DNA from 3 places in the Vibrio sp. KMM 9700 genome. Region 3 is predicted to be linked to each of the others. Evidence: predicted binding sites of a transcription regulator. Region 3 holds the regulator's gene; each other region holds the start of a gene.
The links. Region 3 encodes PurR, which represses purine synthesis genes. Its sites were predicted from a motif close to TNANGNAAACGTTTNCNTNA; they were not measured.
Positions count from the first base shown of each region.

Region 1: AC2VOY_RS13990 (formate--tetrahydrofolate ligase) is a predicted target of PurR. The motif match lies at 2,279-2,298, and genes of this name have one in related genera.
Region 2: purE (5-(carboxyamino)imidazole ribonucleotide mutase) is a predicted target of PurR. The motif match lies at 8,585-8,604, and genes of this name have one in related genera.

Region 1 is NZ_CM178590.1:614,694-625,537, reverse strand. Features, by position in the region: gene mnmL (tRNA modification radical SAM protein MnmL/YtqA) at 1-518, shown strand, start outside; gene AC2VOY_RS13990 (formate--tetrahydrofolate ligase) at 531-2,234, opposite strand; gene AC2VOY_RS13985 (phosphate ABC transporter substrate-binding protein) at 2,874-3,695, shown strand; gene pstC (phosphate ABC transporter permease subunit PstC) at 3,966-4,865, shown strand; gene pstA (phosphate ABC transporter permease PstA) at 4,872-5,735, shown strand; gene pstB (phosphate ABC transporter ATP-binding protein PstB) at 5,772-6,575, shown strand; gene AC2VOY_RS13965 (molecular chaperone TorD family protein) at 6,743-7,411, shown strand; gene AC2VOY_RS13960 (4Fe-4S dicluster domain-containing protein) at 7,418-8,074, shown strand; gene AC2VOY_RS13955 (transporter substrate-binding domain-containing protein) at 8,171-8,932, shown strand; gene codB (cytosine permease) at 9,188-10,441, shown strand; gene AC2VOY_RS13945 (cytosine deaminase) at 10,469-10,844, shown strand, end outside.
Region 2 is NZ_CM178589.1:1,458,939-1,469,782, forward strand. Features, by position in the region: rRNA gene AC2VOY_RS06530 (23S ribosomal RNA) at 1-2,667, opposite strand, end outside; rRNA gene AC2VOY_RS06535 (16S ribosomal RNA) at 3,029-4,571, opposite strand; gene AC2VOY_RS06540 (gamma carbonic anhydrase family protein) at 5,205-5,768, shown strand; gene AC2VOY_RS06545 (DUF1488 family protein) at 5,771-6,043, opposite strand; gene aroE (shikimate dehydrogenase) at 6,074-6,937, opposite strand; gene hemF (oxygen-dependent coproporphyrinogen oxidase) at 7,018-7,980, opposite strand; gene tsaC (L-threonylcarbamoyladenylate synthase type 1 TsaC) at 7,984-8,541, opposite strand; gene purE (5-(carboxyamino)imidazole ribonucleotide mutase) at 8,725-9,210, shown strand; gene AC2VOY_RS06570 (5-(carboxyamino)imidazole ribonucleotide synthase) at 9,268-10,440, shown strand; gene AC2VOY_RS06575 (topoisomerase DNA-binding C4 zinc finger domain-containing protein) at 10,499-10,844, opposite strand, start outside.
Region 3 is NZ_CM178589.1:35,694-46,537, reverse strand. Features, by position in the region: gene mukB (chromosome partition protein MukB) at 1-902, opposite strand, end outside; gene mukE (chromosome partition protein MukE) at 899-1,657, opposite strand; gene mukF (chromosome partition protein MukF) at 1,638-2,975, opposite strand; gene AC2VOY_RS00180 (methyltransferase) at 3,162-3,956, opposite strand; gene elyC (envelope biogenesis factor ElyC) at 4,144-5,043, shown strand; gene purR (HTH-type transcriptional repressor PurR) at 5,297-6,307, shown strand; gene AC2VOY_RS00165 (ABC transporter permease) at 6,428-7,105, opposite strand; gene AC2VOY_RS00160 (ABC transporter permease) at 7,109-7,843, opposite strand; gene AC2VOY_RS00155 (ABC transporter substrate-binding protein) at 7,988-8,764, opposite strand; gene AC2VOY_RS00150 (ABC transporter ATP-binding protein) at 8,944-9,714, opposite strand; gene pflB (formate C-acetyltransferase) at 10,446-10,844, shown strand, end outside.

The DNA of each region.
Region 1 (10,844 bases), on a different replicon from region 3:
TACTCGCCAGTTATCAAGACAAAGGCCATGAAGTTTGGCTGGAGCTTGGCCTGCAAACCGCCCATGACAGCAGTTTAAAAGCCATTAACCGTGGGCATGATTTCGCCTGTTATCAAGATACGATGCAGCGTGCAAAGGCGCGAAACTTAAAAGTCTGCACCCACTTGATTTTAGGCTTGCCCAAAGAAACCCCAGCCATGCATCTTGACTCATTAAATGCCGTGTTAGAAACGGGCTCAGAGGGCTTAAAACTACACCCTTTGCATATTGTGGAAGGTAGCACTATGGCAAAAGCGTGGCGCGCTGAGCGTTTAAGCCCGCCCACGTTAGAAGCATACACCCAAAGCGCTGCGAACTTGATTGCGCATACGCCAAAAGAGATTATTTATCACCGCGTCACCGCCTATGCTAAACGCCCGATGCTGCTTGCGCCAGATTGGTGTAGTTACCGTTGGGAGGGCTTGACCACCTTGATTCATTTATTAGATAAACAAGGTGGGCAAGGGAGCAAGCTTTAAGCCAATGAAAACTTAATCTAAGCCTGTGATCTCGCCTGCTTCATTAATATCAATATTGAGATAGCTAGGTTTGGCAGATAAACCCGGCATGGTCATCACATTGCCAAGCAGCGCGGTGACAAAGCCTGCGCCAGCATGTAAACGCAACGACTGAATAGGCAACACAAAACCAGATGGCGCGCCTTTTAGGCTTGGATCATGGCTCACAGACATTGGCGTTTTTGCCATGCACACAGGTAAATGTGCAAATCCAAGGCGCTCGATGTTCGCGAGATCGGCTTTTGCTTTTTCTGATAATTCAACACCTGATGCGCCATAGCCAATTTCCGCTAAGGTTGAGATGCTGGCAGCAAGGCCATTTTTTGCCTCATATAAAGGCGTGAAATTGGCTTTATCTTCTGCAAGCACGCTTAACACTTGCTCCGCTAAATCCTGCGCGCCTTGTGCGCCTTTGGCAAAAGCTTCACTCACAGAGCAGCCGCTTGCGCCATGCGCCATCGCAAAGTCACGCACCCAGTTAAGTTCATCGACTGTATCAGTTGGGAAGCGGTTGATCGCCACCACAACAGGCAGCTTATATTTTTGCACATTTTCAAGGTGCCATTTAAGGTTTGACGCCCCTTCTTCAAGCGCGGCTTGATTTGGTTTATCAATCTCACTTGCACTGATGTTGGCATTAGATTTAAGTGCGCGCAGCGTCACCACAAGCACAGCGCAATCTGGTTTATTGCCTGACACTGGGGTTTTGATATGGCTGAATTTCTCAAAGCCCATATCTGAGCCAAAACCACCTTCGGTGACAACAAAATCTGCCGCGCGCAGCGCAATTTCATCAGCAATAATAGATGAGTTGCCGTGCGCAATATTGGCAAATGGCCCTGCATGGATTAAACATGGCGCACCATTTAAAGTTTGCATCAAGGTTGGCTCAATCGCATCTTTCATAATTGCGCACATCGCCCCTGCCACGCCAAGATCTTCTGCGCTAATCGCTTCACCTTGGGTATTGGTAGCTAAAATCACCTTGCCTAGACGTTTACGTAAATCTTGCAGGTCGGTTGCAAGCGCTAAAATCGCCATAATTTCTGATGCTGCGGTAATATCAAAGCCAGAATCAAGGGTTTCACCATTCACATGCGAGCCTAAGCCGACTTGGATTTGACGCAAAGCGCGATCATTGTGATCCATCACGCGGCGCCATAAAATGGTTTCTATATTTAAGCGAGCTAAGCCAGTTTTAGCTTCAAAGTCATCGCCAAGTTTATTTTCATGGAACAAACGCGCTTCAATCGCTGCTGCCGCTAAGTTGTGCGCACTGGTAATGGCATGAATGTCACCGGTGAGGTGCATGTTTAAGGTTTCCATCGGCACGATTTGCGCATAACCGCCACCCGCAGCGCCGCCTTTGGTGCCAAACACAGGCCCCATGCTAGGTTGGCGCAAACAAGCTGCCACTTTATGTCCTAAATGATGCAAGGCTTGGGTTAAGCCAATGCTGGTTACCGTTTTGCCTTCACCATAAGGCGTTGGCGTGACTGCCGTTACCGTAATAAATTTGCCTTTTTTTTCGCCTAAGCGCTTGAGCACATTTAAGCTAACTTTTGCTTTATCCTTTCCAAAGCAAGTATATTCATCTGCGATGAGTCCAAACTCTTGTGCAACCTTATCAATAGGTTGGCGTGGAGATTGGTTTGAAATTTGCGCATCAGTTAACATGACGGTCTCTCTATTTATTGCATATTAATATTTTAGGCGAAAATAAAAGCAAACGTTTGCCTTGCTTTAATGGCGGGGATTTTAAAGCATTATCACAAAAAAACAAGGGGGATTATTGTCGCTTAAACTTCATACTATTGTCATCTTGAGGCTATAAACTATGAAAGTATTATTTTTGTATATTTTATAGCCGAAAATAAATCCAAAAATTGAGGTTTCAGATGAAGCATTTAAATATGCATAAAAAGCACACGGCTTTACTTAGTAAATAAGGTGTCATAAAGACCTTAAAAAGTATGATGACTCACAGTTTTTTATAAATATTTTGACAAGATGCCGACACTAATGCTGTTTTATTAAGCAAACAGACTTTTTTTATGATTTAAGTGTCACAAACCAAAATAACCCTTAACATACTGATATACAAAGATATTCCATTCTAAAATCACCCGCATTCAGCCCTTTTCTCTACAACTGTCATCTAGCCTTCAATAAACTGAAACATAACTGTCACATTTCCCGCTTAAAGTTGCACTCGTCACTTCAACAAACCTAAGTGATTTCCAAAGTCTTGCGAATGGATCGCTGACTTATTTTAGACAAAACAACTTATATCTTTTGCCAAAAAAGGAAAATGTGATGAAAAAAACAGTCGTTGGCGCCTTAGCTCTGCTTGGTGCACTAAGTGTAACCCCTGTATCAGCTAAAGAAACAATCTCTGCGGTTGGTTCTAGTAGTGTCACGCCGCTTATGGAAGTGTTTGCAGAAACTTATACCAAAGCAAACCCTGACGTATTCATCGAAGTTCAAGGTCCTGGCTCTTCTGCTGGTATCAAAGCTGCAAAAACTAACTCTGCGGATTTAGGTATGTCTTCTCGCGCACTTAAAGCGGAAGAAAAAGAAGATACATTAGTTGAAGAAGTGATTGCACGTGATGGTATCGCGGTTGTTGTAAACCCAAAAAATACTATCAAAGCACTAACTTCTGAAGAAGTGACTAAAATCTACAAAGGCGAAATCACAAACTGGAAAGATGTTGGTGGTGAAGACAAGCCAATCGTTGCGATTACACGTGACACAGCATCAGGTACACGTGGCGCATTTGAAGACATCATGGATCTGAAAATGAAAGTCAACGATATCGAAGTGTCTGCGATTTCACAAAGCGCGCAAGTTGCAAACGGTAACGGCGGCCTAAAAACTATGGTTGCAAGCAACCCATATGCAATCGGCTATATCTCTTTAGGTACAGTTGACGAAACGGTTCACGCACTTTCAGTTGATGGTGTTGAGCCAAGCGTTGAAAACGTGAAAAACGACACCTACAAAGTTGCACGTCCTTTCCTAGTGCTTTATCACGAAGGCAAGCCAAACGAAGCAACACAAAAATTCCTTGATTGGATGCTAACTAAAGATGCACAAAAACTTGTGACTGAAAAAGGTTATATCGACATCCACTAAGCAACACTGTAAGACCAATTTATTTTATTGCCCAGCTCGAAAGGGTTGGGCTTTTTATTGCCAATAATTTTATTTTTTTATTTATTTTTTAAACATTAACCATCGCACCATAGTTTTAGAATTCAAAGTTTTAGGGACAATTTATTCGCAAAATTGGCTCAGCAATTCTTTAGTATAGGCGCACAATTAAAAGTACCCACTATGTCAAATAGTATCTTAAACACGACAAATAGTACGACTAGCGTGTCAACCACTAATAGTGATAATACTATGAATAAAGTTGCTACCCAGACGCAAACCACCTTACGCCAGAAAAATGGTGTGGACTGGAAAGAACGTATCTTCCATGCCCTTTTCCTTGGCAGCGCAATTATCGGGATTGTCTCCCTTGCCTTAATTGCTTATTACATTTTTGCTGAAAGCTTACCTGCCTTTAGAGAAGTTGGCGTCAGCGCAATTGTATTTGGCGATCAATGGCTACCACCGGCACTCTTTGGTGTTTTAACCATGATTGTTGCCTCGATTGTGTCCACCCTTGGCGCAGTTGTCATCGGTGTACCAATCGGCATTTTAACCGCTATTTTTATCGCTGAAATCGCCCCAAAACGTGTGGCTGATATCATTCGCCCAGCAGTTGAACTGCTAGCTGGTATCCCATCTGTGGTCTATGGCTTCTTTGGCTTGGTGATTATTGTTCCACTTATCCAAGACATTTTCCAAGTTCCGGCTGGTAACACCATTTTGGCGGGTATGATTGTTCTTGGCGTGATGATTCTGCCAACAGTAATCACGGTTTCAGAAACCTCGATTCGCGCGGTGCCACATGCTTATAAAGAAGGCTCTCTTGCACTTGGCGCATCAAAAACTTATACAATTTTCAAAATCTTAGTGCCAGCTGCACGCTCAGGCATTATGACTGCCGTTATCCTTGGGATTGCCCGCGCACTGGGTGAAACCATGGCGATTATTATGGTCATGGGGAACGCCCCAGCCATGCCAAGTGGGATCTTAGATTCTGCGCGTACCTTAACCGCAAACATTGCGATTGAAATGTCTTATGCAAGTGGCCTTCACGCCAATGCGCTTTATGCAACAGGCATTGTATTGCTCGCATTTATCATGGTGTTAAATGCTGGTCTTCTATTTCTTAATCGTCAAAAAGCAAGGTAACTCGGCATGAATTACGCAAAACTAAAACAGCAACGTCAATTCAAAGACAAAATGCTTAACTGCTTTATTTGGATCTCTGCGGCATTGACGGTTGGCTTCTTATTCTGGATTTTATGGTACATCCTTTCAAACGGCTTGCAGTATGTCGATTGGAACTTTATTACCGACAACTACAGCACAACAGGCGAAGAACACGGCATCTTCCCTATGATCATGGCAACCATTTATATGGTTATCGCCTCGATTGCAGTGGCCGCGCCACTTGGGATCATGACAGCGATTTACTTAACTGAATATGCCAAAGTCGGCAGTAAGTTCGTCAAAGTCATTCGTTTTTGTACTGAGTCACTGGCAGGTATTCCATCGATTATCTTTGGTCTATTCGGGATGACATTCTTTGTCACCGTGATGGGCTTTGGCTTCTCGATTCTATCGGGTGCATTGACCCTAAGTATCTTGATTTTACCGGTGATTATTCGCACCACCGAAGAGTCATTAATGTCTGTACCGGCGACCTATCGTGAAGGTTCATACGGACTTGGCGCTTCAAAAATCTATACCATTTGGCGCTTAATTTTGCCAAGTGCAATGCCAGGTATCATCACGTCTGTGATTTTAAGTATTGGCCGCGTGATTGGTGAATCAGCGCCTGTATTCTTAACCGCTGGTATGGTGGCACGTATCCCTGAGTCAGTCTTTGATTCTGGTCGAACCCTCACCGTGCACCTATACAAACTCACGACTGAGCTCTTTAGCCAAGATGAGTGGAACCAAGCTTACGGCACAGCAACCGTACTGATTGTTTTAGTCCTAGTGATTAACATGCTCACAAAATTGATTGCAAATAAATTCAACAAAGCCAATCACTAAGCTGTTAACCCATAAACGATTAACTGACTAATACCTATATATACGACGTGGCAAAACAAGATGCGGCGTCGGCATCAAGAGAATTTAAAGATGAACAAATTTAATATTGAAAACCTAGACCTTTTTTACGGCAGCAACCAAGCACTAAAAAGCATTAACTTGCCGATCCCACACAAAAAAGTAACCGCGCTTATCGGCCCATCTGGTTGTGGTAAATCAACCCTTTTGCGCTGCTTAAACCGCATGAATGACTTGATTGAAGGCGTGCGCATCACTGGTAAAGTTGAAATGGATGCCAATGATATCTATGGCAATATTGATGTGGCGGATCTGCGCATTAAAGTTGGCATGGTTTTCCAAAAGCCAAACCCATTCCCAATGAGCATTTATGAAAATGTTGCGTATGGCCTGCGCGCGCAAGGGATCAAGGATAAAAAGCATATTGATCAAGTGGTTGAAGAGTCACTACGTGGCGCAGCATTGTGGGATGAAGTAAAAGATCGCTTAAAATCTCACGCATTTGGTCTTTCTGGTGGTCAGCAGCAGCGTCTCTGTATTGCGCGCACCATTGCGATGCAGCCCGATGTGATTTTGATGGATGAACCAACCTCAGCGCTTGACCCAATTGCGACGCACAAAATCGAAGAGTTAATGGAAACGCTGAAAAAAGATTATACGATCGTGATTGTGACCCACTCCATGCAACAAGCACGCCGCATCTCAGATCGCACCGCTTTCTTCCTAATGGGTGAATTGGTTGAGCACGACGAAACACAAAATATCTTTAGTAACCCGCAAGATGATCGCACTAAGGGTTATGTCAACGGTGACTTTGGTTAATATAACCTCTCACTTTACTATCGAATAATAACTATAAAAGCGATGGAGTTTGCCCCTACTTGTTGTGAGTTGGGGCTTTTTTACACCTTAAATAAACCAAGCGTTTTAGATAAGCCGCGTTTTAAGTTATAATCTGTCTTCAAATCAGCATATAAAAGATAATCACCATGTCTCAAGATCCAATCCTACTGCAACACCCTGAGCTTGTGGGCTCAATTTCTGTGACCGCAAAAATCCTTGGCTCACTGTTTTACTTTCCGATTTCACATGAAAATAATATGGATGCGTTAAGCCAAATCCGTCAAGATGTAACCCAAACGGACACAGGTTTTGGAATGTTAGCAGCGCAAGCTCACCAAGAAGATAAAGAAGCCCTAGCGCTTGATTTTCAACAACTCTTTGAAGGTGGAGATGTGATGCCTGCGCCGCCTTGGGGCTCTGTGTATCTTGATCGTGAGCAAGTTATCTTTGGGGATTCAACCTTAAAGTTTCGTGAGTTTTTAAAACGCTTTGGGATTGATTTACAAACTGGCATGCGTGAGCCTGAAGATCAATTTGGTTTGATTTTGTTTGTGCTGGCAACATTAAGCGAGCAGCTGCAACAGCCTGAACACAGCGCTGAGGTCAAACTTGCTTTTGCCAATGGCGTGACAGAACTACTTCAAGAGCATTTATTACCTTGGGCGCCGAGTTATTTAACTCAAATGCGCAAACATGCACAAACCAAAAGCTATCAAATGCTGCCTGAGCTGGCAGAGCATTGGCTAAACTATTTGCAAGAAACCCTTGCGATCACGCCAACTGAAATGAAAATCTATTTTCAATCAGACAAGTAAAATAGCATGAAGAGAATCACAAACTTATTTAGCCGCCGTCAATCGCTTGATAACGCAGATGACGCAAAGCTTGCGGATATGCCTGATAAAAAAGATCAGCAATATTATAAAGCTTATCTTGAGCATCAGACGATTAGCCGTCGCGGCCTGTTCACCGCCTTATCTAAAGGTGCACAAGTGAGCGTGCAAGATGCAGCGCCATCGCGGATTCAAGCGATAGCACGTCCTTGCGCGCGCCCGCCGCATGCGGTGGATGAAACTAAGTTTGTGAGCTTATGTAATCATGAATCTGCGTGCCGCGCTTGTATCGATGCTTGCCCTGAGCAGATTATTGAACAAGTGGATAAGCGCCCAAGCCTCAACCTTGAGCTTGCCGCCTGCACCCATTGCGGTGAGTGCGTGAAAGCTTGTCCAAGTGGCGCCTTATCCCTTGATGCGCCACAAGATAACCAGATGCGGCCAGTGTTTTATAGCCATTGTAATAATCAAACCAGTTATTGCAGCATGTGTGTGGACGCTTGCCCGCAATCTGCCCTCTCTCACCTTGATGATACCCTGCCTGCGCTTAACACAGAGATATGCAATGGTTGCGGCCAATGTGTTCAGGCTTGTTATATTCAAGCGGCGGGGATGGCGTTTACACCAAAAAACTCCCTCAGTTAAATTTTCCTGCGCTCTCTTTATAAGCTTAATAACTTGGCTAAGCTGCGAGTTTATGCAAGTATTATCGGTCACAGAAAATTATTTAGGGATAAATCAATGCAAGGAAAACTACTCCTTCTCGCTAGCTGCGCCTGCCTGAGTTTCAGTGCCAACGCTGATCACCTCGAAGATATCCAGAATAAAGGCTATATCACAGTCGGCACGACAGGTGATTACAAACCTTTTTCATATTATGACGGCAAATCTTTCTCAGGCTATGACATCGATGTGGCAAAATACATTGCCAAGCAACTTGGGGTTGAAGTTAAGTTTGTTCAAACCACATGGAAGAACTTAATTCCGGATCTCACTAGCAATAAATATGATATTGCCATGGGCGGGATCACGCGCAAAGTATCACGTCAGCTCGCCGCTGAGCAATCACAAGGTTACATGACATTTGGCAAGGTCTTCTTGGTGGCAAACGGAAAAGAAGCACAATTTGATACGCTTGAAGAAGTGAATCAAAAATCTGTTACGGTTGGTGTAAATATAGGTGGCACAAATGAAATCTTTGCAGATAAATACCTCACCAATGCCAAAATTGTCCGTTATGAAAATAACCTCGATGTTCCACAAGCTGTCGCAGAAGGCAAAGTTGATGTCATGGTAACGGAAACGCCTGAAGCCTTGTTTTATCAAAATACAGACTCTCGCTTGCAAGCTGTCAGAGAAGAAGATCCTTTCACGAAAAGTCAATTTGGTTATCTTATTCCAAAGGGTGAGCAGCATTTCCTCAATACGATTAATTATTTAATGGATGAGATGAAACTCGAAGGTCTTGATAGTGAATTTAAGAAAAATAATGATCTTATGTAATTAAAGTAACAAATCTATTCATCTGGCGGCTAAAATCTTTAAGGGATCAGATACACCTAAATATCTGTTTCGCGCCGTCAGATTTTCCACCGATTAAAATAAAACACAAAAATAAAAATACATTTCCTTTATTATCAGTAAGATAAAACCGAATAATGCTACGCAAACGTATGCCCACACAAAAATCAATTGAAAGCTTCAAAAATTAGACTATAATCACCTTCCGTTTGCCTATTCATAACAAGCGGAGTTCAGATGTCTGATAATCATAGCGTCAATCAAGATCATAACTACAGCCTTTCTCCTGTCCCAATGACAGCCCGTAAAAGCGCCCTTTCACTCAGCCTTGTGATGCTAGGTTTAACCTTCTTCTCTGCCAGCATGTGGACAGGCGGTACGCTTGGCACTGGCCTGACTTTAAATCAATTTGTGATTGCTGTGCTTTGCGGCAACCTTCTTTTAGGTGTCTATACCTCTTTACTTGGCTACATCGGCGCAAAAACCGGACTTTCGACACACCTCTTAGCGCGTTTTTCATTTGGCGCACGCGGCTCTTGGCTGCCATCTCTTTTACTCGGTGGCACACAAGTGGGTTGGTTTGGGGTTGGCGTTGCCATGTTTGCTCTGCCGGTTCAAAAAGCGCTTGGGATTGATCTCAACATCCTTATACTTGTCTCTGGCCTCTTAATGACAGCCACTGTGTATTTTGGCATTTCTGCTCTGATGGTGCTTTCTGCCATTGCCGTCCCTGCGATTGCGCTTTTAGGCGGTTACTCCGCATACACGGCAATAACTGGCGCAGGCGGTTTAGATGCTATCGCGCAAATCCCTGCCAGCGACCCGCTTTCTATGCCGATGGCGTTTACCTTAGTGGTGGGCTCATTTATTAGCGCAGGCACTTTAACGGCTGACTTTGTTCGCTTTGGCAGAAAGCCAAGCACCGCAGTATTAATCACCATGGTGGCATTTTTCATTGGTAACTCATTGATGTTTATTTTTGGCGCTGCTGGTGCAAAAGTCACAGGCCAAGCAGATATTTCAGAAGTGATGATGATGCAAGGCTTGCTCCTGCCTGCGATTATCGTTTTAGGCTTAAACATTTGGACGACAAATGACAATGCGCTCTATGCATCAGGCCTTGGGTTCTCCAACATTACCGGCTTAGATAGTAAAAAACTCGCTATCGGCAACGGAATTATCGGCACCTTGTTTGCGCTTTGGTTATATAACAACTTTGTTGGCTGGTTGACTTTCCTCTCCCTTGCTATCCCACCAATTGGCGGCGTTATTATTGCTGATTATTTCATGAATAAACAAAGATATGCTGATTTTGCCAATGCTAAATTTGTCGATATTAACTGGGCGGCAATGCTTAGCGTGGCGATTGGCGTCGGTTGCGGCCAATTTTTACCAGGAGTTGTGCCACTAAACTCTGTGCTTGGTGGTATGATTAGCTTCGTGATTTTAAATCGACTACCAATTTTTAATTCAAAACCAGTTGCTGCCTAATGCACAAACAAATTTAAAGGCTTTTTTATGTCAAGAATCATTCAACAAATCATCAATGCTAAACTCCAAGGAAAAGAAGGACTTTGGCAGTTAAGCATTGAAAATGGCAAGTTTAGCCAAATTACGCAGCAAAATGATATTTTAAATAAGAATACTCAAGATGATGCAAGCTGTTTAGATGCCCAAGGCAAACTGCTGCATACACCATTTTTCGAGCCGCATATTCACTTGGATACGACCCAAACCGCAGGTGAGCCAAGCTGGAATATTTCTGGGACTTTATTTGAAGGTATCGAGCGTTGGGCGGAGCGTAAAGCTTTGCTCAGTATTGAAGATGTCAAAAAACGCGCCAAGCAAACCATTTCATGGCAAATAGCCAATGGGATTCAAGCAGTACGTACCC
Region 2 (10,844 bases), 1.1 Mb from region 3:
CGTCCACTCCGGTCCTCTCGTACTAGGAGCAGCCCCCTTCAATCTTCCAACGCCCACGGCAGATAGGGACCGAACTGTCTCACGACGTTCTAAACCCAGCTCGCGTACCACTTTAAATGGCGAACAGCCATACCCTTGGGACCGACTTCAGCCCCAGGATGTGATGAGCCGACATCGAGGTGCCAAACACCGCCGTCGATATGAACTCTTGGGCGGTATCAGCCTGTTATCCCCGGAGTACCTTTTATCCGTTGAGCGATGGCCCTTCCATTCAGAACCACCGGATCACTATGACCTGCTTTCGCACCTGCTCGAATTGTCATTCTCGCAGTCAAGCGGGCTTATGCCATTGCACTAACCTCACGATGTCCAACCGTGATTAGCCCACCTTCGTGCTCCTCCGTTACTCTTTGGGAGGAGACCGCCCCAGTCAAACTACCCACCAGGCACTGTCCTCACCCCAGATAATGGGGCTAAGTTAGAACATCAAGCATACAAGGGTGGTATTTCAAGGTTGACTCCACGCAATCTAGCGACTGCGCTTCAAAGTCTCCCACCTATCCTACACATGTAGGGTCAATGTTCAGTGCCAAGCTGTAGTAAAGGTTCACGGGGTCTTTCCGTCTAGCCGCGGGTACACTGCATCTTCACAGCGATTTCAATTTCACTGAGTCTCGGGTGGAGACAGCGTGGCCATCATTACGCCATTCGTGCAGGTCGGAACTTACCCGACAAGGAATTTCGCTACCTTAGGACCGTTATAGTTACGGCCGCCGTTTACCGGGGCTTCGATCAAGAGCTTCGACCGAAATCTAACCCCATCAATTAACCTTCCGGCACCGGGCAGGCGTCACACCGTATACGTCATCTTACGATTTTGCACAGTGCTGTGTTTTTAATAAACAGTTGCAGCCACCTGGTATCTGCGACTCTCGGCAGCTTAGAGAGCAAGTCTCATCACCGCTAAGAGCGTACCTTCTCCCGAAGTTACGGTACCATTTTGCCTAGTTCCTTCACCCGAGTTCTCTCAAGCGCCTTGGTATTCTCTACCCGACCACCTGTGTCGGTTTGGGGTACGATTCCTTACAATCTGAAGCTTAGAGGCTTTTCCTGGAAGCATGGCATCAATGACTTCACACCCTTGGGTGCTCGACGTCGTGTCTCAGCCTAACAATTTCCCGGATTTACCTAAGAAATTAGCCTACGCACTTGAACCTGGACAACCATCGCCAGGCCCACCTAGCCTTCTCCGTCCCCCCATCGCAATTGTAAGAAGTACGGGAATATTAACCCGTTTCCCATCGACTACGCATTTCTGCCTCGCCTTAGGGGTCGACTTACCCTGCCCCGATTAACGTTGGACAGGAACCCTTGGTCTTCCGGCGAGGGAGTTTTTCACTCCCTTTATCGTTACTCATGTCAGCATTCGCACTTCTGATACCTCCAGCAGCCCTTACAGACCACCTTCAACGGCTTACAGAACGCTCCCCTACCCCGCATATTCGTAAGAATATGCAGCCGCAGCTTCGGTTTATAGCTTAGCCCCGTTACATCTTCCGCGCAGGCCGACTCGACTAGTGAGCTATTACGCTTTCTTTAAATGATGGCTGCTTCTAAGCCAACATCCTAGCTGTTTTAGCCTTCCCACATCGTTTCCCACTTAGCTATAATTTGGGACCTTAGCTGGCGGTCTGGGTTGTTTCCCTCTCCACGACGGACGTTAGCACCCGCCGTGTGTCTCCCGGATAGTACTTACTGGTATTCGGAGTTTGCAAAGGGTTGGTAAGTCGGGATGACCCCCTAGCCTTAACAGTGCTCTACCCCCAGTAGTATTCATCCGAGGCGCTACCTAAATAGCTTTCGGGGAGAACCAGCTATCTCCAGGTTTGATTGGCCTTTCACCCCTAGCCACAAGTCATCCGCTAATTTTTCAACATTAGTCGGTTCGGTCCTCCAGTTGATGTTACTCAACCTTCAACCTGCCCATGGCTAGATCACCTGGTTTCGGGTCTATACCTAGCAACTCGACGCCCAGTTAAGACTCGGTTTCCCTACGGCTCCCCTATTCGGTTAACCTTGCTACTAAATATAAGTCGCTGACCCATTATACAAAAGGTACGCAGTCACACCACGAAGGTGCTCCTACTGCTTGTACGTACACGGTTTCAGGTTCTATTTCACTCCCCTCACAGGGGTTCTTTTCGCCTTTCCCTCACGGTACTGGTTCACTATCGGTCAGTCAGTAGTATTTAGCCTTGGAGGATGGTCCCCCCATGTTCAGACAAGGTTTCACGTGCCCCGCCTTACTCGATTTCACTGATTATGAGGTGTTGGTTACGGGGCTATCACCCTGTATCGCCAAGCTTTCCAGCTTGTTCACCTGCCTCATCAAAAGCTTAAGGGCTAATCCGATTTCGCTCGCCGCTACTTTCAGAATCTCGGTTGATTTCTTCTCCTCGGGGTACTTAGATGTTTCAGTTCCCCCGGTTCGCCTCATTAACCTATGTATTCAGTTAATGATACATGCTTATGCATGTGGGTTTCCCCATTCGGAAATCCCAGACTCAAGTGGTTTTTACTACCTAATCTGGGCTTATCGCAAGTTAATACGTCCTTCATCGCCTCTGACTGCCAAGGCATTCGCCGTGTACGCTTATTCACTTAACCATACAACCCTAAAAAGTTTTAGTGCTGTATACCAAACAAATAAGATTTGTTTTTGATATTTAGAGGGTTAATCTAAATATCGATTGCCGGACTCAATAGATACGTTTAATTACTTAATAATTAAACGCCAAGACACTTAAATGTGTGTTTGTTTACTTATCTTAAAAGATAAGATTGAGAACTTTTGGTGAAATAATAAAAATTGAAATTTATTATTTCGTCAGCTTTCCAAATTGTTAAAGAGCAAACTCACTGAAAACAGTGAAGTTATTGATAAATACATTCAACATGCACTTATCAATAACGCTTTAATATTTAAACATATCAATCTGTGTGGACACTCATCTATGCACTTTTCGTATAAGGAGGTGATCCAGCCCCAGGTTCCCCTAGGGCTACCTTGTTACGACTTCACCCCAGTCATGAACCACAAAGTGGTAAGCGTCCTCCCGAAGGTTAAACTACCTACTTCTTTTGCAGCCCACTCCCATGGTGTGACGGGCGGTGTGTACAAGGCCCGGGAACGTATTCACCGTGGCATTCTGATCCACGATTACTAGCGATTCCGACTTCATGGAGTCGAGTTGCAGACTCCAATCCGGACTACGACGCACTTTTTGGGATTCGCTCACTTTCGCAAGTTGGCTGCCCTCTGTATGCGCCATTGTAGCACGTGTGTAGCCCTACTCGTAAGGGCCATGATGACTTGACGTCGTCCCCACCTTCCTCCGGTTTATCACCGGCAGTCTCCCTGGAGTTCCCACCATTACGTGCTGGCAAACAAGGATAAGGGTTGCGCTCGTTGCGGGACTTAACCCAACATTTCACAACACGAGCTGACGACAGCCATGCAGCACCTGTCTTACAGTTCCCGAAGGCACCAAAGCATCTCTGCTAAGTTCTGTAGATGTCAAGAGTAGGTAAGGTTCTTCGCGTTGCATCGAATTAAACCACATGCTCCACCGCTTGTGCGGGCCCCCGTCAATTCATTTGAGTTTTAATCTTGCGACCGTACTCCCCAGGCGGTCTACTTAACGCGTTAGCTCCGAAAGCCACGGCTCAAGGCCACAACCTCCAAGTAGACATCGTTTACGGCGTGGACTACCAGGGTATCTAATCCTGTTTGCTCCCCACGCTTTCGCATCTGAGTGTCAGTATCTGTCCAGGGGGCCGCCTTCGCCACTGGTATTCCTTCAGATCTCTACGCATTTCACCGCTACACCTGAAATTCTACCCCCCTCTACAGTACTCTAGCCTGCCAGTTTCAAATGCAGTTCCGAGGTTGAGCCTCGGGCTTTCACATCTGACTTAACAAACCACCTGCATGCGCTTTACGCCCAGTAATTCCGATTAACGCTCGCACCCTCCGTATTACCGCGGCTGCTGGCACGGAGTTAGCCGGTGCTTCTTCTGTTGCTAACGTCAAGCAACGCAGTTATTAGCTACGCTACCTTCCTCACAACTGAAAGTACTTTACAACCCGAAGGCCTTCTTCATACACGCGGCATGGCTGCATCAGGCTTTCGCCCATTGTGCAATATTCCCCACTGCTGCCTCCCGTAGGAGTCTGGGCCGTGTCTCAGTCCCAGTGTGGCTGATCATCCTCTCAGACCAGCTAGGGATCGTCGCCTTGGTGAGCCATTACCTCACCAACTAGCTAATCCCACATAGGCATATCCTAACGCGCAAGGCCCGAAGGTCCCCTGCTTTGGCCCGAAGGCATTATGCGGTATTAGCTATCGTTTCCAATAGTTATCCCCCACATTAGGGCAATTTCCTATGCATTACTCACCCGTCCGCCGCTCGACGCCGAAGGTGCAAGCACCTTCTCGTTTCCGCTCGACTTGCATGTGTTAGGCCTGCCGCCAGCGTTCAATCTGAGCCATGATCAAACTCTTCAATTTAAGATTTTGTGTCTTTCGACAAGCTCAATGAATACTGACTTCAAAACTAATTCTTATCCGAAAATAAGATGTAATTCTAAAGCTATTATCTTTCCAACAGAAAGATAATGAATTGACTGTGCCAAGTTTTCTATATCGTTAAACGATAAGAAATCTCGATTTGGTCACTAGTTCATTGAAATTTTGACTCTTAGTAAACTAAGAAGTCTAATTGTACAATCAACGAGTGCCCACACAGATTGATAGGTTTAAATTGTTAAAGAGCTTGTTCAATCAAAGCAGCGCTTCTCTTGAACAGGGCGGCCATTCTATCGAATTATAAGAAAGTGTCAAACACTTTTTTACATTTTTCTGATTTATTTTTGAAATTTTCATGAAACTTCAAAAAACCGCTTAATCACTGACTGCGTTTTGGTTAACGCTTGTTAGCCCCGCCGTGTCAGTGAGTGCGCATTATAGGGAGATTGATCACATTAGCAAGCGTTTTTTAGGATTAATTTAAACTATTTTTATTTCGTCTAAACTACGTACGAATAACGTCTATTTTTACATCAAAACTGCGTAATAACGTGATTTTTGCTAATCTGAGTAGATATGCAGCGTATCAATAAATAAAAATAAATGGGGAAACACATGATACAAGTAAGAAGCTTTAAAGGTATTACACCTAAAATAGCCAAAACAGCTTATGTAGATAAAACTGCTGTTTTAGTTGGTGAGATTGAAATAGGGGAAGATTCGAGTATCTGGCCATTGGTGGCAGCCCGTGGTGATGTAAACTTTATCAAAATTGGCAGCCGAACCAATATCCAAGATACGAGTGTCTTGCATGTGACACATAAAAATACTGAAAATCCACAAGGCTATCCTTTAATTATTGGTGATGATGTCACCATAGGACATAAAGTCATGCTGCATGGCTGTGAGATAAAAGACCGAGTTCTTGTAGGAATGGGCAGTATTGTTTTAGATGGTGTTGTGGTTGAATCTGATGTAATGATAGGTGCTGGTAGTCTAGTACCGCCGGGTAAAACTCTTGAATCTGGCTATTTATATGTCGGCAGCCCAGTGAAACAAGCTCGCCTATTAACAGAAAAAGAAAAAGCCTTCTTATTAACATCTGCCAATAATTATGTGCAGAATAAAGAAGACTTTCTTCATAGTGTGATTGAGGTTAAACCTAGCATCCAAGAATAAGCTTAGATTTCATCACTTAAAATCACTTGCCCAAATTCATCATAGCTTTCAGCTTCGATTAGACTTTGGGCTTCTTCTTCTAACTCAAAGTGGCAAACTTCATACGCTTCGAATGCTTTGCCAATATCATCAACAACCATTTGCGCCGATTGTTGAAGTTTTTTCTTACTCACAACACACTCAACTCTTTGACCTTGTACTTGGGCAACAAAAATAAGCAGCTGATCTTTTTCATTCCAAGTAATATCATCTGAAAAGATAATGCCTTGATTCATTCATTCTTCCTCTTTATATACCCAAGAAATTTAAGCCTGAATATTTTTTCTTAATTCACGCAGCACTTGTTTCGCACCAGGGCGAAGACCACGCCATAACATAAAGCTCTCCGCAGCCTGTCCAACCAACATGCCTAAGCCATCAAAAGCTTGGATAACGCCATTAGATTTTGCCCATTGGTTAAACTTAGTATCACCTGCGCCATATATCATGTCATAAGTGACAGTCTGTGGGCTAAAAATAGCTTCACTGATTTGTGGTAATTGCGAGCTTAAGCCAGCTGAGGTCGCATTGATCACTATATCAAAGCTTGAATGAACCTCATCTATCGCTTGCGCTTCTATCGAACCAAAAGGTGCAAATAAGTCAGCTAATTGCTGCGCCTTTTCAAAAGTACGATTGGTTAAGGTTACTTTTTGTGGATTTTGCTCCAACAATGGCTTTAATACACCACGAGTTGCGCCGCCTGCTCCAATAATCAAAATATTAGCGCCCTCAAGCTCAATTTGATAATTCAGCAAATCTTGGACTAAACCTGCGCCATCTGTGTTATCACCGATGATCTCGCCATCATCCAAGCGCTTTAAGGTATTCACTGCGCCAGAAAGCTCAGCTCTTTGAGTCAGTCTATCTGCATAATTAAAAGCATCTTGTTTGAACGGCGCCGTCACATTACAACCGCGCCCACCTTGGCTAAAGAAGTGATCGATATAAGCATCGAACGCTCCTTCAGGGATAAGCAAGCTTTGATAATGAATAGGCTGCATCGTTTGGCGAGCAAATAGTGTATGAATCAAAGGTGATTTACTTTGAGCAATAGGATTCCCTACCACAATATAAACATCTTGAGTCGAGCCAAGCGCCGCGGATAAATTGTCTGGAAATGAAATCATACTGCCTCTTTATATAGAAAACATAGCTGGTATATAGTGGATAGCTAAAAACTGTTTACTATTTATATCGCATCGCCTTGTTATACCCAATCCCTTGGCTTTAAATAATTTTGATATAAATCTGCCTCGGCGCTATTAGGTTCAACTTGATATTGATATTCCCAACGCACCAAAGGTGGCATCGACATTAAGATTGACTCAGTGCGGCCACCACTTTGTAGTCCAAATAAAGTACCACGGTCATAAACTAAATTAAACTCAACATAACGACCACGACGATATAATTGGAAATCACGCTGCTTTTGTGTGAACTCGGTTTGATAACGTTTTTTAACGATTGGTAGATACGCTTGCATAAAGCCTTCGCCAACGGCTTTGGTATAAGCAAAACTTTTCTCAAAGCCAAGTTGGTTAAAGTCGTCAAAGAATAATCCTCCGATACCACGGGTTTCATCACGATGTGGTAGGAAGAAATATTTATCACACCATGCTTTATGTTCGGCATATAAATTGTCGCCGAACTTACCACAAATATCTTTAGCGGATTGATGCCAGAAACGACAATCTTCTTCAAACGGATAGAAAGGCGTGAGATCAAAGCCACCACCAAACCACCAGATCGGCGCATGGCCTTCTTTTTCAGCAATAAAGAAGCGAACATTGGCATGCGTGGTCGGCACATAAGGATTATGTGGGTGGATCACAATCGATACCCCCATTGCCTCAAAACGTCGACCTGCGAGTTCAGGACGATGCGCCGTTGCCGATGCAGGCATCTTGTCGCCAAACACATGTGAGAAATTCACCCCAGCTTGCTCAAAAACACTGCCCTCTTTTAAGACGCGGCTTTCACCGCCACCACCAAGAGGTTTCTTAGGATCATTTTTATCTCGCTGCCACGCATCAAGCTCAAAACTCTTACTCTCGATTGACTCGACTTGTTGGCAAATTGAATCTTGCAAGCGAAGCAAAAATGCTTTCACAGCGGACTTATCAATTTGATCTAAGCTGTTTTGAGTTGGTGTTACATCTGAGTGATTCATGGCTTACCCTTGTCTTAAGACTTTTTCGCTACGCGCATCACGGATTTGAGTTGGTTTATCAAGTCCGCCAACTTTCCCTTCGACCAAGGTTACTTTATCTAGTCCTAACTGCTCAATCACTTCTTCTTGAGTGCGACAAGGTGGCAAGGTGGTTAGGTTTGCGCTCGTTGAGGTGATTGGCTTACCGAAGGCTAAACATAATTCTTGCACAATCGGATGATCACTCACGCGCACCGCAACAGAATCAAACTGACCTGTGACAGCCTTTAAAACTGACGATTTAACCGGCATCACCCAAGTGACAGGACCAGGCCAAGTTGCTTTAACTTGCGCGATTTGCTCGGCGCTTAGCTGAGATTCATCGATATAATCTAAAAGCTGCTCATAAGTCGCTGCGATTAAAATCAGTCCCTTTTCAACTGGACGCTGTTTTAGTTCCAACAAAGCTTCAATTGCCGCTTGGTTATCCGGATCACAACCGACACCAAATACAGCTTCGGTTGGGTAGGCAATCACCTTGCCAGCTTGCAGTGCTTTTGTTGCTTGCGTAATCGAACTCACAAAAAACCTCTTTACTTATAAGGCAAAAATAAACAAATTAAACTTACGCAAACGTTTTCCTTAGGTAAGTTACACCGTATAATACTGAAAATTATTTTTTCTGTCTTGATCAATTTTTTAACAATTTTTCTGGCAATTTATACAAACCTAAATCTTTATATAAAGAAGCAACAGGAGCTTGAAATGAAAGTCGGCATTATTATGGGGTCTAAATCTGATTGGCCAACCATGCAACACGCAGCGCAAATGTTAGAGCAATTAGGTGTGAGCTATGAAACCAAAGTTGTTTCAGCCCACCGTACACCTCACCTTCTTGCTGAGTATGCCGAAACCGCTCAAGAACGTGGCCTTAGTGTGATTATTGCTGGCGCAGGTGGCGCAGCGCATCTTCCTGGTATGACGGCAGCTTTCACTCCTTTACCTGTTTTAGGTGTGCCGGTTCAATCGCGCGCTTTATCAGGTGTTGACTCATTGCACTCAATTGTTCAAATGCCAAAAGGAATTGCCGTGGGCACTCTTGCTATTGGTGATGCTGGCGCTGCTAATGCTGGCTTACTTGCTGCGCAAATCGTCGGCACTAGCGATCCTAAAGTAATGGATGCAATTAAAGCTTTCCGCCAAGCGCAAACCCAAGCTGTGTTAGATAATCCAGATCCGTCGCAAGCTTAATTTTCATGATGACTCGCTTTACCTTTGAATAATTTTATCGCTTACAGGAATACAAGAATGCAGATCCTCGTTTTAGGTGCAGGCCAACTTGCACGTATGATGGCACTTTCAGGCGCTCCTTTGAATCTTCAAGTGATGGCATTTGATGTCAACACCAATCAGGTGGTTCACCCAGTATCAAACCAAGTTTTCCAAGAGTTTAATTCAGCAGATAGCGCAGCCGACTCACTTTCTGCGCTCAAGGCTGCCATTGCTCAATGCGATGTGATCACCGCAGAATTTGAGCATATTCCATTGGATATTCTCGATGTTTGTGAACAAAGCGGTAAATTAAAACCAAGCGCTCAAGCCATCTTAACCGGTGGCGATCGCCGTGTAGAGAAAAAGCTCTTAGATGATGCCAAGGTTAGCAATGCGCCTTACGCTTTGATTAATACCAAGCAAGATTTTGAACAAGCGATTGAAAGCTTAGGTTTGCCTCTCGTTTTGAAAACTGCGCTTGGTGGCTATGATGGCAAAGGCCAGTGGCGTATCAAAGAGATGTCACAGTTTGATGATACTTGGACAGAAATGGCTGCAGCGCTCGCAGTTGAGCCTACTCAGGGCAACCCTGCTCAAGGCATAGTCGCAGAGAAATTCATTCCTTTTCAACGTGAAGTTTCAATTATTGGCGCGCGCAATCCGCAAGGTGAAGTTATCACCTATCAGCTTGCACAAAATACGCATTTAGATGGTGTGCTGCGTTTTTCGCTAACCATTGAGGATGCAGATCTTCAAGCACAAGCGACTGAAATGTTCCAAGCGATCACTCAAACCTTGGATTATGTTGGCGTATTAGCGGTTGAGTTTTTCGACTTAGACGGTAAATTACTAGTGAATGAGATTGCGCCACGTGTGCATAACTCAGGGCACTGGACGCAGCAAGGCAGTGATGTTTGTCAGTTTGAAAACCACTTGCGCGCAGTTGCCGGCCTACCTCTTGGTCACCCGAATGCGAAACCATCGGCGATGATTAATCTTCTTGGGATAGATGAGCTGCCACAAGAATTACTGGCGATCCCTTATTGCCATATTCATTGGTATGGGAAGGAAAAACGTGCGGGACGTAAGATGGGACATATTAATGTGGTTGGACGCACGCCAGAGATCCTACGCGCGCGTTTAGTGGAAGTAGCCAAGCACTTGAATGAGAAAGACTTTCCGAAACTTCAAGAAATGATCCAAGCCTAAATATGCAAACCAGTTAAAATTGCAGCAGGGCAATAAGCGAAATAGCCCAGCTGCAGTTTTAGTTTTGAAGGGATTCGTTTTGCAGTGCCTGACACTTGCGATCAGCGCAGACTAAAGACTCACCCTTGGCTGTTTTCTTGAGTGCTAATAATTTAAAGCCGCAACTTTGGCATACGCCTACTTGTGGCTCTAAATTAAGTGAAAACTTACACTTAGGGTAAGCATTACAAGCATAAAAGCGCTTCCCAAAACGAGAATTCCGCGCCACTAACTCACCTTTTTGACACTCAGGGCAAGCTAATTGCTCAGATTCTTCAACCTGCTTTGGCTCATCTTTTGATTCAATATGGGTACACTCAGGGTACAAACTGCAACCAATAAACATCCCATAACGCCCTTGGCGT
Region 3 (10,844 bases):
TGGCTGCGTGACTGCATTAACTCACTGCGCAGTGCCAAGGTTTGCTCAAGCTTGATGCGTCGTTCATTGGCGTGGCGCATATAATCCGCCGCCACATAGTTGGTTGATTCTAAAATCAAATGTTTGAAAAGATCACGATCAGCTTGGGTGGTTTTAATCGCTTCAAGTGTCATGCGGTTTTCACGCAGCGCAGATTCCATATCTTGGAAAGCTTTTTTTACCCCGCCATTTTGCGGCAATAAGTAATCACGTAATGAACGGGTGATCGCACTTGAGATCCCGCCGTATAGCGAGGCTTCAATCAAGCGATAGAATTTTGATCTGTCACTGGTGTTACGCAATTTCTTCGGCAACACGCCCATATCAAACATCAGGCTGTGATAATCAGTGACCGAGTTAAATGTCTTAAATTGAACTTCTGGGTAGCTTTCAAGGGATTGCTTGAGCTCATCGAGTGGACGCACGCGCGCCGCCGTATCAGATAAAGTTTCGACAAACACTTGCGTCGGTTTGACCTCACTTGGCAGACCTTGGATTAAGAAAGGTTTGATGTCGACTTTCTTATCACGCCCTGCCACTTGTTGTAGTTTCACCGCAAAAATTAAACGCTGATTGCGTGAGTTGACGATATCTAAACTAGCATAACAAGTGCCTGGCTGAAGCTTACCAAACAGGCCCTTATCGCGCGATGCGCTTGAGCTGCCCGCTTCGGTAGTATTACGGAAATGAAGCAAGCTTTGATCGGGAATAAGCGCGGTGATAAATGCCGCCATGGTGGTGGATTTACCTGCGCCGTTACCGCCAGATAAGGTTGTGACTAAGTTATCAATGTCAAAGGTTCGCGCAAAAAAGCCATTCCAATTGACCATAGTTAAAGATTGATATTTACCGCGCGCGATCATAACTCACCTGCTTGATTTGCGTTTGTCTCTTGATTTGTCTCATCTTGCTCAAGATCTTCATCTTCAGCATCGCTTGCTTGATCTGCTAAGTCCAAGCTATTTTGGGTTGGCGCTTCGGTATGCACCACGGCTTCACCATCACGAATAAGGCGTAATTGCGCAGCTTTCGCATCATCGCCCACACGCACATCGGCGCCGAAACGAAAAACCGCTTCACTGATGCGAAACTTGCCATCTTCACCGACCGGTAAAATCATCCCAATCGAGCGTAAACGGCGCAATGCAGCGCGCACTTTCTCAAATAGCTTTTCTTTATCTAAGTCCGAACCTGTGGCGCGATTGGTCACAAGTTTCATCAGCTTAGGTTCATCACACAGAGTCAGCAGCTCTTCATATAGCTCTTGATTGGTAAAAATACCTTCGTGAGCTAAACGCTCAGGGCTAAGGTATAAATAACACAATACCTTGCCGACTAGCATATCCATTTCAGATAAAACGCTGCGGCGAATGTGCGAGGTCGAACGTGGACGTAAATAGAAGAAACCTTCTGGCGCACGCACCAACTCCACGTTATATCTTTGATAAAAATTTGACAGCTCGTTCTCAAAATCACTTAACAGTGCATGATTATCCATATCATCGATAGAAATATGGCGACCTGCGCGTAATTGGCTATCTAGCGCCGGAAATAGCGGGTTTGCAATCGCTTTGGCTAGACGTTTAGAAAATTCAAAATCAGTATTTGTCGATGACATTTGCTTGTACCTTTGCACCAAAATCATTAATTGCTTGCCAGTTTGGCTGAATTGCGCGGTAATCCGCTTCGCTATAACCCAGTTTGACCGCGTTATCAATTAATATTCTAGTGAGATCAAAATGTTGTGCTTGTTCGTGTTGCGCAAGATAATCACGTAAGAGGCAGGCTAAATCAATTGGCTCACCGGTTTCTTTGTGCACCGTGAGCATGGCAGCAATGCGCTCATTGAGCTCATCATGCACCCTGTCAATGGATTCAAACTCAAGGGCGCTTGGAAGCTGACCTGTGACTTCATCATTGCGCAGCACCATGGCTTCATCACGCATATCCAGCAGTCTGTCTGCGCTGGCGTAAGTGAGATACCAAGGCATATCGAAATAATCTTTCACCGATTGACGCAGACGCTGACTAAAGGCTCGGTTTTGATCCATATCGATAGCGGTACGAATAAACTTATGCACGTGGCGATCATAGCCAATCCATAAATCTATCGTTTGCTGGCCCCAACTTGTGATCCGATCTAGCTTCATTTGCAGTGAAAACAGCAAACTATCAATAAACTCGAGCTCACTTTGATGATAAATGATCTGCTGAATATCAATAATTTGCGTCTGTAAGTCATCGCCTGCCGCTTGCAGTGTGTCGTGCAACTCGCGCAAGGTGTCTGAGGTTTCACTTAAGAGCTGCTCACAGTTTGAAATCGCTTCACGCCAACCTTGATTTAACAGCTCAGCAATTTGGGTTTTCACCTCTTGCTGCTGCTCATCCATCACGCGTTGGTTTAAATCGATGCGATCAAAAATCTCGCCAACTGAGTATTTCAGCACGCCATAAACATTCTTACGCCAATCTTCTACCGTGTTCGCCACTTGCGCAGCATTCACCGCTTTGCTCATTTCATCGGCAAGCATGGAAAGTTGGATCGAGAGTTTGAGTTTAGAAAATTCACGGTGGCGCACATAATAATCACTGATCGCCATCCCAAGTGGGGATAAACGATAAATACTCGCCCCTTCCGTGACTTCACTGACAAAACGGCTCATCAAACGTGAGCTCACTAAGTCATTGATTGCATTATTAGCGCGAAAGGCGGATGGCCCTGCCGTGTCGGGAAAAAGCTTGCTCACAATTGCAAATGCATCATGTAGCTCTCCTTCGCCTAATTCTTCATCAAAGCTTTCCGCACTGAGCACCGCAATGGCAATCAAAAATGCCAAACGCTCAGGGGAGAGGTTCAATGAGAAATCATTTTGCTTCACCCAAGTGACCAACTCATCTATAGGTTGCTCAGATAAAGTGGGTGTTATTTCATGCATTGTTTTTCCTGTCTTTCTTGATTCTGCTTTGGTTGCAGTCTACTTAGGTGAGGCGCTTACTTGCCCGCTCAACTAAGGGATAAATTCATTAAACCCTGTCACTCTAGCACGAGTCGAGTTTCTTTTTTACTGCAAATTCGTATGAATGTAAAACTTGGGTAAAAAATCAGTTTAAGTGGTCATTTTTTACGCCTTTTGCGCCCATAAATGCATGTAACGTCCAAGGGAAGCATAAGGTTCTTGTCGACAAAGTTGCTGCTCAAGCGCCAACACATCTTGCTCGGTGTAATCGCCCATATATTTTTGATCGCCAATATAATCACTGACGCAGCGCACCCCTGATTTACCGAGTAAAGTTAATTCATTGGCATCAAGCCAAGACAATACATCTTCTGGATATAAACCTTGCGTCGGTTGAAGCTTAAAACGTTTTTTATGCGGCATTCCGGCTAAAATATGCGGCAAATTGCCACAGCGAATATTTTTCATCACTAAGCCATGTTGATTATAAAAAAGCACTGAGATAATTGCGTGAGGTTGCATATGCTTAATCAAATGCTCAAGCACAGCGCGCGGATCGGCAAGCCACTCCATGACAGCATGAAATAAAATCAAATCTGCTTTATTGATCGCCTGAGCCGGCAAGTCTTGAATCGCGCAATTCGTGATACTGTATTGGGAAGTTAAGCCTTGACGCTCAATTTCTTGTGATGCCAACGCAAGCATCTCACTCGATAAATCGCACAAATGCACTTGATGCCCAAGTTTTGCAATTAACTGTGACATTTGGGCTAAGCCGCCTCCCGCATCGAGCACATGCAAGGCCTGCTGCCCTTTTGCTTGGCTTAGGGATTCTAATACTGGGGTTAAATCTTGCCAGAGGATACTTTGTCTGATGTCACCTTTATCGGATCCATAGATATTTTGGGCAAACTTTTGAGCAATGCCGTCAAAGTTTCTATCTTGGGGAGCTTGGGTCATTTTATCCTCGGCAATTTGAACAAAGCGACGCGCATTTTTGTTATAAAAGGAGCTTTTATTGCTAGATCGCGTCTCAAAACGCATTATTCTATACAATCAGTGTCACAAAAACATTATTTTTCATGCTATATTAGCGACTTTATTGCGCTCAAAAACCTTTCATTACTCCCTTTAGGAATACTCATCCATGTTTGAACTTAAAAAAGTTTTTGCCTCTTTGATCATGCCTATACCCTTGTTACTTATCATAGGCTTTATCGGACTTTGGCTGATCACTTTTAGTCGCTTTCGTCGCATAGGTGTCAGCCTTACTTTTAGCTGTTTACTCGGATTTTTTCTGCTCTCATTTCAACCTGTTTCATCTAACCTTTTAATGCCGACTGAACGTGAATATCGCGGTTTTTTACCTGTTGAAAAACCAGTTGATTTTATTATGGTAATGGGCAGTGGACACGTGCTGGATGATGAATTGCCTATCACTTCAGAAATCTCACGTTCAGGCTTAATGCGACTCGTTGAAGGGATACGTATCTTACGTATGTATCCAAATTCCAAGCTGATTTTATCTGGCTATGCCAATGGTAGTGAGCTGAGTAATGCCCGCGTGATGGCTAATATTGCGCTCTCTCTTGGGGTCTCAAAGTCTTCAATTGTCTTGTTGGAAACGCCAAAAGATACCTACGAAGAAGCCCGACAAGCAGCGCTATATGTCAAAGATAAAAGTCTTGTTTTAGTGACCTCGGCCAGTCACATGCCGCGCGCGATGATGGAGTTTAAAGACGCAGGGCTTGATCCTATTCCAGCGCCAACCAACTACCTTGCACATACCAATATCCAGCAGCCTTGGGAGAAATATTCCCTGAAAGCTAAATATTTAGAACAAAGTGAACGTTTTTGGTATGAGCAGCTCGGCCGTTGGTGGTCAAATATTCGTGGTGATGTCTCGCTCGATAACACAGAAAGCATGCAAGCAACTCCGATGGCGGATGAATCACAAGAGGCAGTCATGGATACGCCAACCGAGCAAAATCAGGTGACAGAACAAATCGCTCCTGATTCAAACACTTCAGAGGAAGTGGCACAATAAATCACCACGAAATCGTTTGCATTGTGATAAAAGTCACAGAAAATAATTGTTTTATCGACTTTTTCCCATTAATATACGCTTCTTAATTGAAAGCTAGCCATACCGCTCTAATCTTGGGCGGTATTTTCTTTTCTGATAAGTAACTTTTACTACTCATTGTCTTAAACAAGTGCGGCTGTGCTTTCATAATTTCTTATACTTTAAACATACTGATCCCACATCTAGCCTAGATGTATTGGTATGAGGATTATTTATGGCAACAATTAAAGATGTCGCGCGCATTGCTGGTGTGTCCACCACAACCGTTTCTCACGTGATTAACAAAACTCGTTTCGTCGCAGAAACCACACAGAAAAAAGTGATGGATGCTGTTGAAGAATTAAATTATGCACCGAGCGCTGTGGCGCGTAGCTTAAAATGTAATACGACAAGCACGATTGGCATGTTAGTGACCCAATCCAATAACCCTTTTTTTGCGGAAGTGATCGATGGCGTTGAGAGCTATTGCTATCGTCAAGGTTACACTTTGATTTTGTGTAATACTGGCGGCATTTTTGAAAAGCAACGTGACTATATCCGTATGCTTGCAGGCAAACGTGTCGATGGTTTGCTTGTGATGTGCTCAGATTTAACAGAAGATCTTTGCAAGATGCTTGATGCCCACCCAGATATTCCAAAAGTAATTATGGACTGGGGCCCTGAGAACTCAAAAGCGGATAAGATCATTGATAATTCAGAAGAAGGCGGCTATCTAGCAACTAAGTATCTGATTGAAAAGGGTCATACTAAGATTGCATGCCTGAGTGGTCACTTTGATAAAGTGGCATGTATTGAGCGTATTCGTGGCTTTAAGCGTGCGCATGAAGAAGCAAATCTAGAATTTAACCAAGATTGGATTTTAGAAGGTAACTTTGAATGTGATACGGCTGTGATTGCTGCTGAAAAAATCATTGCAATGAAGGAGCGACCTACTGCGATTTTCTGTTTTAACGACATTATGGCAATGGGCCTGATGAGTCGTTTACAGCAAGCCGGCATCCGCATACCAGAAGATATTTCTGTGATTGGCTATGACAATATCGATTTAACGCCTTATTTCTCGCCACCGCTGACAACGATTCACCAACCAAAACGTCGCGCGGGTAAAACTGCGCTTGAGATTTTGCTGGCGCGTATTAAAGATAAAGATCACGAGCCACGCACGTTTGAAATGCAACCTGAGTTGGTTGAGCGTGCATCGGTGAAAGATTTAAACGCTAAGTAAAAACAAGTTTACTTGATAAAGAAGAAGGTACAGTGATTCGCTGTACCTTTTTTTATTGGAACATATAAACAAAAAAGACGCCTCAAGGACGCCTTCTAAATATATAGTATTGAGTTAAACTTAAGCCACGGGACGCATATGTGCGAGCAGTTTCGTTTCAGCGCGCTTAAATAGCCAAATCAAGCTCATACTTAAGATCATATAGAATAAGCCAGCCGTTAAGTAAGCCTCAAACGGTGCGTAATAACGCGAGTTAACCAAACGTGCCACACCGGTTAAGTCTAAAATGGTGACAATCCCTGCAATCGCTGAGCCGTGCAGCATAAATATAACTTCATTACTGTATGCAGGCAGTGCGCGACGCAATGCACTTGGCAAAATAATACGCGTATACGTCTTAAATGGCGTCATCCCATAAGCTTTTGCAGCTTCCACTTCACCACTTGGCAGGCCAGCAATCGCGCCGCGAATAATTTCTGAGGTATAAGCCCCTGTATTAAGCGAGAATGCAACAATAGCGCAGAACCAAGCGTTTTCCCATAAAGTGCCCTTCACCGCAACAAACTGATCCATCCCATAATAAATAAGGTAAAGCTGAATCAAAAGTGGCGTGCCACGAAAGAAATAACTATAACTCCAACTGACCAAACGAACCGGCATAAAGCGACTGTCACGCGCCAGCGCCGTCGGAACCGCAAGGACTAAACCAATCACGAGGGAAACGGCCACCAGCCAAAGCGTGGTCCACATGCCACTCACATAAAGCGGTAAGCTATCAATAATTACTGAAAAATCCATCACCTACCTTCCTGCGATCGCATATTTACGCTCAAGGACTTTCAAAAGCGCAGTTGATATACTGGTGAAAAATAAGAAAATCACCGCCACCGTCATATAAAAAGTAAACGGCATCTTGGTAGAACCTGCTGCGAGTGCGCCAGTTCGAACCATGTCTTCAAGGCCAATAATTGAAACTAAAGCTGTGGTTTTAAGTAGCACCAGCCAGTTATTACCAAAGCCAGGCAGTGCGTGACGTACCATTTGTGGAAACATCACACGGTGAAAGCGTTGCCAAGGGGACATGCCATAAGCAGTAGCCGCTTCAAGTTCGCCGCGATCAACCGCAAGCATCGCACCACGAAAGGTTTCGGCCATATAAGCACCGAAAATAAAGCCAAGGGTTAACACACCAGCCGCATAAGGGCTAACGTCTATATAATCTGGAAGGTATTGAACATAATTATCTGGGGTAGAAAACCAAGCATTAAAGGTTTCATTTAAACTGTATAAGCTATTGTTGAGCATGACTTGACCGCCAAAGAAGATCAGCATCATCAGCACAAGATCGGGGATACCACGAATAATTGTCGTATAGGTTGTGGCAACCATTCGCAAACAGCGATTGGAAGACATTTTTGCCACCGCGCCCAATAGGCCAAACAAAACGGCAAGCACAAGCGAAACTAACGCCACTTCAACTGTGACCCAAGCGCCTTTTAAAATCGAGGCTTCATAGCCTTGTAGAAAATCTAACATATTTAAAATAATTTTTATTATATTACATGAGTATGTAAGGATCTAAATCCTAAGATCTAGATCCTTTATCCTGCCACAGAAGTAAAAAACACTGCGGCAGTTTGCTTTGCTCACCAAATATTAAAACTTGATGGTCAGCAAGGTTTAGTCACCATAAACATCATAGCTAAAGTATTTTTTCGCAATCTCATCATAAGTACCGTCAGCACGGATCGCTTCGATTGCTTTATTTAACTGCTCTGTTAAGTCTTTATCTTGCTTACGCGTTGCAATACCGAAACCTTCACCAAACCATTTAGGATCTGTCAGTGATGGACCAACAAACTCGTAACCTTCGCCGCCTTCTTTATCTAATACACCACTTTGTAGTGCTGATGCATCACCAAGGACAGCTTGGATACGACCGTTTGCAAGATCAAGATATGCTTCATCGAATGTGCCGTAACGTACTACTTCAACATTGTCGCCATAAGTGTCTGTTAGGTATTTATCATGCGTAGTTGCACGTTGCACACCGATTTTCATGCCTTTCATACCTTCTTCTGTGAAGTCAAGATTGGCATCTTTTTTCGCGATATACTTGTTTGGTACCAAAGCATATTTGTTTGTGAAATCAACTTTAGTTTTACGCTCTTCGGTAATCGACATCGCAGCGATGATACCGTCAAATTTACGCGCAAGCAGTGATGGGATCATGCCATCCCAATCTTGTGGAACAATCTTACATTCTGCTTCCATTTGCTTACACAGCGCGTTTGCAATATCCACATCAAAGCCTGTTACACTGCCATCAGTTTCTGTTTTGCTAAACGGAGGGTAAGCGCCTTCCACACCAAAGCGAATCGTTTTCCACTCTTTTGCCATGCTCATGCCCGAAACCAGCGTTGATGCTACGGCTGCAGCTAAAATCCATTTTTTCATTGTGAACTCCTTAAGGTAATTGTTGTGTTGTTCTTTTTTATAAATTTCACTCAATCTTTATGTTGAGTATTTAATGTTGTAATAAAATAACACCTAAATAGCAAGTGATTATCCGTAAGCCATTTATTTACTTATAATTACTCATCTTATATCACAGATTATTTATGCATAAATATGAATTAATAAACGGACGAGATAAATTGTTTTAAACGCTCAGATTTCGGGTTATTAAATAGCTCTTCTGGCGCGCCTTGCTCTTCCACTAAACCTTGGTGTAAAAACATCACTTTACTTGATACATCACGCGCAAATGCCATTTCATGGGTCACTACAAGCATGGTGCGCCCTTCTTCTGCCAAATCACGCATAACGCCAAGCACTTCACCCACAAGCTCAGGGTCAAGCGCAGAGGTTGGCTCATCAAAAAGCATCACTTCAGGATCAACCGCTAGCGCACGCGCAATCGCAGCGCGTTGTTGCTGGCCACCAGACAAGTGCCCAGGATAATGATTCTTACGTTCATAAAGGCCAACTTTTTTCAAAAGCAACTCTGCATTTTCAATTGCTTGTGCGCGTGGTACGCCTAAAACATGAATTGGCGCTTCAATCACATTTTCTAAAACAGTTAGATGCGACCACAAGTTAAAACTTTGGAAAACCATCGCAAGACGAGAACGAATGCGTTGCACTTGCTTTGGATTGGCAGGTAATGCGCCAAGCTTCTTGTCTTGTTTCATTTCAATCAGCTCACCATCAACAATGATATCGCCTGATGTTGGGGTTTCAAGCAAGTTGATACAACGTAGAAAGGTACTTTTTCCTGAACCAGAAGAGCCAATGATAGAAATCACATCCCCTTTATTTGCAGAAAGTGAGATCCCTTTTAAGACTTGATTCTCACCGAATGTTTTATGTAAGTCATTAATTTCTAATGCTGGGGACTGTGGCATAAACGAACTCCCTGTATGACGCAATCGTTTTTAGTGAATAATTATGCATAATATAAGAAATAAAACTTAATTCAATACTTATTTTGCGTTTTTTAACTTTTTATTCCTTTTAATACGATCAAACGCGACATCCGTGCCGCAGCTTGATCTTATCTAAGCATAGACTGATATACCGATTCTGCCTTACACTGTTCGCTTGCAACATCTATATAGCTTTCTATACTCTCTTAAATAATAAGACAGCATTAAATTAACCTTACATGTGCAATATCCACAATAAAATCAAGCGTTAAGTGATACAAGCAGAGGCTATAAAAACCTGCTTTTAGTAATTTTATTTCATAAAAACAAGCGTATCTTCATACTTCTTTTTACGTATACCTCTAAAGAATAATAATATAAGGTTAATTTATTACAAAAGACAGGAAAAAATGATCCAGATCAAATCATTTCCTAAATCATGTTGTTACTCTTGTTCTCGTTCAAGGAAACAAACAAACTTTCAAATTTAGTTGAAAGGCTGTTTAGAAGAAGGTTCTTACTCTCATGGATGATAGATTTGTAAGAATAGTTATAGCTATAGATTATCAGCTTTAATATGTTTGTTATCTTTATCTGTTAAGTTCGCATTAGAAGCGGGTATAGCTATAATTATTTTTCAGAGTATGTTCGCGTGTGCCATCAAGAGTACTGTGAACATGTGTTTTTTCTACTACAAAGGTAGGTTTATCATGGCAGAGCAATTTGCTAAAGCTTGGGAAGGTTTTGCTGCAGGTGACTGGCAAAACGAAGTAAACGTTCGTGATTTCATTCAAAAAAACTACACACCTTATGAAGGTGATGAGTCTTTCCTAGTTTCTGAGGGTACTGAAGCAACTAATAAGCTTTGGGCGAAAGTAATGGAAGGCATTAAAATTGAGAACTCAACTCATGCGCCTCTTGATTTCGACACCTCTGTCATTTCTACGATTACAGCTCACGACGCTGGCTACATCGAAAAAGATTTAGAAACAATCGTTGGTCTTCAAACTGATGCTCCCCTAAAACGTGCGATTATCCCTAATGGTGGTATTCGTATGGTTGAAGGTTCGTGCAAAGCATACGATCGTGAACTAGATCCTCAAGTTAAG